Regions from separate parts of the Roseibium sp. Sym1 genome, predicted to be linked through region 1. Evidence: predicted binding sites of a transcription regulator. Region 1 holds the regulator's gene; the other holds the start of a gene.

Evidence for each region. The regulator LexA, encoded in region 1, represses DNA repair genes until DNA is damaged. The targets are predictions, from matches to a motif close to TGTTCNNNNTGTGTTCNG.
Region 2: parE (DNA topoisomerase IV subunit B) is a predicted target of LexA. The motif match lies at 1,716-1,733, and genes of this name have one in related genera.

What each region holds. Positions count from the first base shown of each region.
Region 1 covers NZ_CP114786.1:4,780,776-4,784,765, reverse strand. The annotation lists gene O6760_RS21860 (acyl-CoA synthetase) at 1-938, shown strand, start outside; gene O6760_RS21855 (hypothetical protein) at 935-1,810, shown strand; gene lexA (transcriptional repressor LexA) at 1,956-2,666, shown strand; gene O6760_RS21845 (ComEC/Rec2 family competence protein) at 2,686-3,990, opposite strand, start outside.
Region 2 covers NZ_CP114786.1:5,194,466-5,198,455, forward strand. The annotation lists gene O6760_RS24170 (tetratricopeptide repeat protein) at 374-1,213, opposite strand; gene parE (DNA topoisomerase IV subunit B) at 1,814-3,859, shown strand; gene O6760_RS24180 (sulfotransferase family 2 domain-containing protein) at 3,956-3,990, shown strand, end outside.

The DNA.
Region 1 (3,990 bases):
TGATCGCCCCGCTGTCACATGGCGCGGGCCTGCAATTGATCGCACAATTGTCGGCCGGGTCCGCGCATGTCCTGATGCCAAGGGGGGGCTTCAGTCCCGCGGCCGCCTTCGAGCTGATCGAGAACCACAGGATCAGCAACCTCTTCACGGTGCCGACCATCGTCAAGCGCCTTGTGGAAGACCCTGCCGTCGACCGCTTCGACCATTCCAGCCTGCGTCATGTGATCTATGCCGGTGCGCCGATGTACCGGGAGGATCAGAAAACCGCGCTGCAGAAGCTTGGCAGCGTGCTGGTGCAGTATTACGGGCTCGGCGAAGTGACCGGGAACATCACGGTGCTGCGCCCCCAGGATCATCATCTCGAGGACGGACCGGACGCACGGGTGGGAACCTGCGGCACGGAACGCACCGGCATCGAGGTCTCCATCCAGGACGATGACGGCAACCATCTGCCGCCTCACCAGACAGGGGAAGTCTGTGTCATCGGCTCTGCCGTCTGCGCGGGGTATCTGGAAGACGATGCTGCCAATGCCAAGTCGTTCCGCAATGGCTGGTTCCGGACCGGCGACATCGGTCACATGGACGAACAACGGTTTCTGTACCTGACCGGCCGGGCCTCGGACATGTACATCTCCGGCGGATCCAATGTTTATCCGAAGGAGGTGGAGGAGGTCCTGCTCACGCATCCGGGCATTTCCGAAGTGGCCATTCTTGGCATTCCGGACCCTCAATGGGGCGAAGTCGGCCTCGCGGTATGCGTCGCCGCGACCGCTCCCCCGCCGCCTCCCGAAGCCCTGTCGGAATTCCTGACAGGCCAGGTCGCCCGCTACAAGATGCCGGCGCGCTATCTGTTCATCGAGAAAATGCCGACCAGCGCCTATGGCAAGATCACCAAGAAGCTGGTGCGTGAGCACCTCGTCGATAAGGGGCTCCTGTGAGACGTCCCGCCCCGAAGAACCTGTCCGACATCCGCCATCCCGGCCCTTCCGCCAGCGATCGCACGCCTCATATACGCTGCCGGGCGGAGCCCTTTGCTCCGCGGCTTGAGAGCGCTGTTGACCTTGTCCCTGCCCTCGGCGCTCTTGCAAAATCGGACGGCTTCGGTTCCGCCGTGCTGGACCTGAGCGGGCTGGTGCTGGGTCCCTTCGACTATGTGATGCCGGACCGGGCGATCGATGACCGCCACGCGGCCTGGTACAGCGACACCCATTCCTCGGCTGGCGCAACGCTTCAAGCAGCCGTTGCGATCCTCGGCTGGCGGGAGGGCAGCTGGTTTGCCCATGTCCATGCCTTTTGGCACGAAAACGGCCGTGACCGCCTCGGTCACCTGTTGCCGGCAAGCCTGAAGGCGGGTGCGCCGGCGAAGCTGGAGGGGTACGGCCTCAAGGGTGCCGTCTTCAGGGCGGCGCCGGATCCGGAAACCGAATTCACACTGTTTCGCGTCCATCCTGACCCGGCAACAGCCTCGGCGAAGCCCGACAACGCCCTGATCACGACGCTCGCTCCCTTTGCGGACCTTCATGTCAGCGTTTCGGAACTCGCGGGCAAGCTCGATACAAAGGCCTATGACGTTCTTGGACTTGGCAGCCTTGCGGGCGCCGCTTTCCAGGATGATCGCCCCATGACCGGGCTCATATCGGAGATCCTGCTGCTTCCCGGCGCCGGAACCGGAGGTAAACCGGACCTGACACTTCCGGTTCGGTGCGTCGATCTCGACGGCAACCTTCACGCGGGCGCGCTCCTGCCTGGCAAGGCACCGACACTGGTGACATGTGAACTTCTGATCCGGAACAGCGGCGATACGACTTAGCTCGCTCTCGCTCTGACGTTCTACCGGTTGCGATACCACCGCGGGATTAGAACAGTAAGAGAACATTTACCCTTGCAGAACACAATGGGAACAGGTACCATGTTCTTGATTTGTACCAACCCATTTCGCGGTAGGGGATGCCGATATGTTGACGCGCAAGCAGTACGAACTGCTCATGTTCATTCACGAAAGACTCAAAGAAACCGGTGTTCCACCGTCTTTCGATGAAATGAAGGACGCGCTGGATCTCAGGTCCAAGTCCGGCATTCACCGGCTGATCACCGCCCTTGAAGAGCGTGGCTTCATCCGCCGGCTGCCCAACCGGGCCCGCGCCATGGAGGTGGTCCGCCTGCCCGATTCGATCGCTCCCGGCCTCGGCGCACCGCGTCCACGCGGAAGTTTCTCGCCGGAAGTCATCGAAGGCTCGCTCGGAAAACCCGAAGCCTCCAAGGCCGTCGAGGAACCGGTTTCCGCCGGAGCGGAGATTCCCGTCATGGGTCGCATTGCCGCCGGCGTGCCCATCGAAGCCATCCAGACCCACAGCCATTCGATCACGGTGCCGCCGGAACTGCTCGGCAAGGGGGAACATTACGCCCTCGAGGTGCGCGGTGATTCCATGATCGAGGCCGGCATCCTTGACGGGGACACCGTGCTGATCCGCCGGACCGACAGCGCGGATAGCGGTGATATCGTGGTTGCGCTCGTCGACGAGGAAGAGGCAACGCTGAAGCGCTTGCGCAAGAAAGGCGCGTCCATCGCACTGGAGGCCGCCAATCCGGCCTATGAGACGCGCATCTTCGGTCCCGGCCGCGTTCGCGTTCAGGGACGGCTTGTGGCCCTCTTCCGGCAGTACTGACCGGGGCTGGCGCTTGACCTTACTCGTCGCGGATCGCAGAGCGCAGGCTTTGACGCGTGACGGAGCCAGGCCTGTGCCATGGGCGCGGTGGATCCGGTATGGCAAAGACCATGCGCTCGATAGCCGGCTTGAACCTGCGAACCGTTTCGCTTGAGCCTGACCTGTCTTCGCTCGCCGGGACAGCATCAGGCGGGTCGGGTCCGGTTTCCCTGTGCTTCAACCAGATGGACACCGCGCCACGCATCGACCGCAGTTTCTGATCGATGATGAGGCCGGCGCCACAGGCACCCGGAGCGATTAGATCGCTTACGATGATATCGGCATAGCGGCAATCGGCTTCCAGCGCCTCCAGCCTGCGCGGAACCGCAATGACCAGTGGGCCGTCCACCGGCTCCGGGCCATCGTGATCCGAGGCAATCCGGTGGGCCCTGACAACGCAACCTTCCCGGTCACATTGCCTTTGGGGTGATGTCATCTTGCGCGATTTGATCGCATCTCCCGACACGCCTTCAACCTGGAACCAGAGATCATTCACAAACGAGTTGGTTCTGCCCGCAAAACGCAGTTGCCCGCCCGCGTCGCGGGCGGCAAGGCGATTTCCCGAAGCTGAAATCTGCACATCGGGCGGACGAGACTGGCCTGCCAGATACAATCCGGCGACGAGCGGCAGCACCGCCGCGAACCGCTTGCGCCCCGGAAGAAGAAGCCCGGAAAACAGGGCCGCCATCAGCAGAGACGCCGCGCCGCCATCCAGTTTCCCGAACGCGCCGTTGCCCGCATCAAGCCCGGCGGTGAAATGTGCAATCTTCAACAGAAGCGAAACGCCCTGGGACATCACCCACAACGGGCCGGCGGCCAGGCCAAACGGCATCAGGGCGAGCGCCAGAACGCCCATCGGCATGACGAGAAGTGAGAAAACCGGCATGCCGAGCATGTTGCCGATCAGGCCGTAAGGCGCCACCCGCCCGAAATGATGTGCCCCGATGATCCCGGTGGCCAGGCCGGCGACCAGGGCCGTAACAAAAAGTCCAGCCGCCCACCGGCCGGCAAATCGCAGCAGCCCGGCAGCAACACCTTGTTGTTCCGGCCGGATGTCCAGGCCACGTTCACGGCGGCGCCAGAGATCGTAGACCGCCACCAGGCAGATCACCGCCGCGAAAGACATCTGAAACCCGGGAAAGAACAGCCGCTCCGGCGCCAGCACAAGCAGGACCAGCCCCGCCAGGGCGACGCTGCGCAGCGTCAATCCGCGGCGGCCGACCAATATCCCGAGAAAGACAAGCGCAATCATCAGGAACGACCGCTGCGTCGCCACGCCCGCACC
Region 2 (3,990 bases), 410 kb from region 1:
CGAAATGTTTTTCAGCTGGTTGTGTTCGCTGGCCTCATTATGGGCAGTGCGGCCGCGCAAGCTCAAAACGTCTCCTGCACCTGCCGGTACAAGGGTCAGGATTACGGCTTGGGTGAGTCCATTTGCCTGAAAGGGTCGGACGGCATGCGCATGGCAACTTGCGCCATGGTTCTCAACAACACGTCCTGGAAATTCAGCAGCGCGCCTTGTCCACTATCGATGCGGGAACGGCGCCTCGGTCCGTTCAAGGCGTCTCCATTTCCGCCCGAAAGCATGCAGCCGGCGTCCGGGAACGCCCTCTCCCGCCCTTCGTGACGCGTCTTTTCCGTGTGAAACAAACTTGCGAGGGTAAAAGGGTAACGCGTTTCACCAACTACTGCGATGGCACCTGCGCCGTCAGAACGTCCGGCCGATTCTGCTGCAGCCAGCCGTCAGCGAGGGAGCGCGCCATCTGACGCACGGGTTCCGGCGAGACCGCGAAATACTGCTCGTGCATGGCGTTGATCCAGGCGGCATCCGACCCCTGGACCTGCTGACGCGCAATCGTCATCCACATCAGGCCACGCGCCTTTTTCTTGTCCGACGTTCCCAGCGCATAGAGGGTTTCCCCGAGCCGGGCCTGTGCCCCGACATGCCCCTTCAGGGCCGCGAGATTGTACCAGCGCACCGCCATGCGGTGATTGCTGTCCTGATACATCCGGCCAAGTTCATACTGGGCGTCCGCGTCCCCGAAATAGGACGCTGCATGGGTAAAGATCTGTCGGGCGCGCGTTTCGCTTTTCGGAACCGCGCCATCAATGCCGTTCAGGTAATAGGACCCGAGTGCCACAAAGGCGCTGGCCACAAAAGGCGCATCCGGAGCATCAGGCCGGTCTTCGCCATGTTCGCGCACAATCTGGCTGTAATATTCGAAAGCCTTGAGGTCGTCTTCCTGGACACCGTCGCCCTTCGCGTACATCTCACCGAGCTTCCAGGCAGCCATGGGCTGTCCGTTTTCAGCCGCATATTGCAGCGAGCTGAGCGCAGCGGCCTTGTCTCCGGAATAATATTGACGTGCGCCCGCACGCAAGGCTTCGGTCGGCGACAGGTCCTCCGGACCAATCGACCTGTTCGGTGCAGCGGGTTGGCCGTCAAAGGCCACCGCGGGCCCGGCCAATCCAATGAAGATCAACGCGCCGAGCACAGTCCCGGCTTTTCCCAGGCGTTGAAGCATTGTGCTGTTCTTTTGCATCCCAGTCACACAATTTACCATCGGAAACGGCTTTTCCTTCCGACGGACTCTCTTGTTTTTTGTCCGCGCGATGCGCATTTGTATTCTCGACACCCGGTCAGACCGCGTCTTCGGGGCGCCCTCTTTCCGCTAAGGCACAAGATGGCCAATCAATTCGTCTTAAGTTGGGCCACATTGCGCTCAATTAAGACAATTCCGGCTCCAAAGCTTGCATCCTGCCGATCTGCAGGATCCTTTCATCTCGACCGTTTCTTGAACATAAACCACGGGTGGCCGTGAAAAATGGCCGAACATGGGCAACAGCAGGCATTCGCCACGCTACAGGTGACTCTGTCGTCAAGTGTTGCTGAATTGGCACAATCCCGTCCCCTGCCGTCGTCGCTCGAAGGCATCTCAGCACATGGGGGTTGATGATGTGTTGCCAGCACCTCAAAAACGGGTGCCGGGCTGTTGAAAACGGGGGCTTCTGGCCAAAAGCCTTTGCCGTTCTATCTTTGTCCTTCAAACTTGTCGGTGATTCGGTGTAGGTAACGGCGCTGAACGTTCGACAACTGTGATCACACACCCATCAGGCGATACGGAATGAGTGCAAAAGACGATTTGTTTGCTGGCAATGCGGCGGTCTCCGCGCCCCTTTCAGAAGACCCACCCGCTCCCATGCCGCAAAAAGCACGTCCGGTCGCACCCGTCGCCGTTTCGGAGGATTACTCGGCCGCCGACATCGAGGTTCTGGAAGGCCTCGAACCGGTCCGGCGCCGTCCGGGCATGTATATCGGCGGCACGGATGAAAAGGCGTTGCACCACCTTTTCGCCGAAGTCATCGACAATTCCATGGACGAGGCGGTTGCCGGCCATGCGACCTGGATCGACGTCTGCCTGACCGGCGACGGATTTCTCACGATCACGGACAATGGCCGCGGCATTCCCGTCGACCCGCATCCGAAGTTCAAGGACAAGTCGGCCCTCGAGGTGATCATGACCACCCTGCATGCGGGCGGAAAGTTCGACAGCAAGGTCTACGAGACTTCAGGCGGCCTGCATGGCGTCGGTGTTTCCGTGGTCAATGCGCTGTCCGAGGAACTCGTGGTCGAGGTGGCGCGCAGCCGCAAGCTATACCGTCAGGTTTTCCGGCGCGGGCACCCGCAAGGCGGGCTTGAACTGGTCGGTGACACGCAGAACCGGCGCGGCACCCAGGTCCGGTTCAAGCCGGATGAGCAGATCTTCGGCAAAGGCGCCAGCTTCAAACCTGGCCGCCTGCTCAAGATGGCCCGTTCGAAGGCCTATCTTTTCGGCGGTGTCGAAATTCGCTGGCACTGCGATCCGGACCTTATTCCGGAAAAGGACGAAACGCCGGCAGAAGCCGTTTTCCATTTCCCCGGTGGGCTGCGTGACTTTCTCGGGGAACGGCTCAAGAGCGAACGCCGTGTCGTCGACGAAGTCTTTTCCGGCCGCACCGACAATGCAGGCAAACACGGATCGGTGGAATGGGCCGTTAGCTGGTTCGCCGGTGACGGCTTTGTCAATTCCTACTGTAACACCGTCCCGACCCCGGAGGGCGGCACCCACGAAGCCGGCTTCCGCTATGCCCTGTTGCGCGGCCTGAAGGCCTATGGCGAACTCACCAACAACAAGAAGGCCGCCATCATCACCGGTGACGACGTCATGACATCCGCAGGCGGGATGTTGTCTGTGTTCATCCGCGAACCGGAATTCGTCGGCCAGACCAAGGACAAGCTGGCAACCAACGAAGCGACGCGCATCACGGAAGCAGCGGTGCGGGATGCCTTCGACCACTGGCTGACGGCGTCCCCCAACCAGGCAAACAAGTTGCTGGAGTGGGTGATCGACCGCGCCGACGAACGCCTGCGCCGTCGCCAGGAAAAGGACGTTGCCCGCAAGACCGCCGTCCGCAAGCTGCGCCTGCCGGGCAAGCTCGCGGATTGTTCCGCCAACCAGGCGGATGGCACCGAACTGTTCATCGTCGAGGGCGACTCGGCCGGCGGATCCGCAAAGCAGGCACGTAACCGGTCCAACCAGGCTGTCCTGCCTTTGCGCGGCAAGATCCTCAACGTTGCCAATGCGGGCCGGGACAAGCTCGTTGCCAACCAGCAGCTGGCCGACCTGATCCAGGCGCTCGGCTGCGGCACGCGGTCTCAGTACAAGGACAGCGACCTGCGTTACGAGAAAATCGTCATCATGACCGATGCCGATGTTGACGGCGCGCACATCGCGTCTTTGCTGATCACGTTCTTCTACCGGGAGATGCCCGAACTGATCCGCACCGGACACCTTTTCCTCGCCGTGCCGCCGCTTTACCGGTTGAGCCAGGGAGGCAAAACCCTCTATGCCCGGGATGATGCCCACAAGGACGAGCTTCTGGACAGCGTATTCAAGGGAAGGTCAAAGGTCGAGATCGGACGGTTCAAGGGCCTCGGCGAAATGTTGCCGGCACAGCTCAAGGAAACGACCATGGATCCGTCCAAACGGACCATGCTGAAGGTCGTGGTCGATGAGGAGGCAATCGCCGACACCAACGATACGGTCGAGCGCCTGATGGGCAACAAGCCCGAAGCGCGCTTCCGGTTCATTCAGGAAAATGCCGAATTCGCGGAAGATCTTGATATTTGACCACTTTGACGAGTAGTTTATAAAGAGTTGATCCCTTCAGCGGGTCGGGGTTCCTTCAGACTAGAATTGCTCAACTCGTCCGGTCGGAAAAGTAAAATGTTAAACCGGGTCTACTCCATTTTCGACAAGCG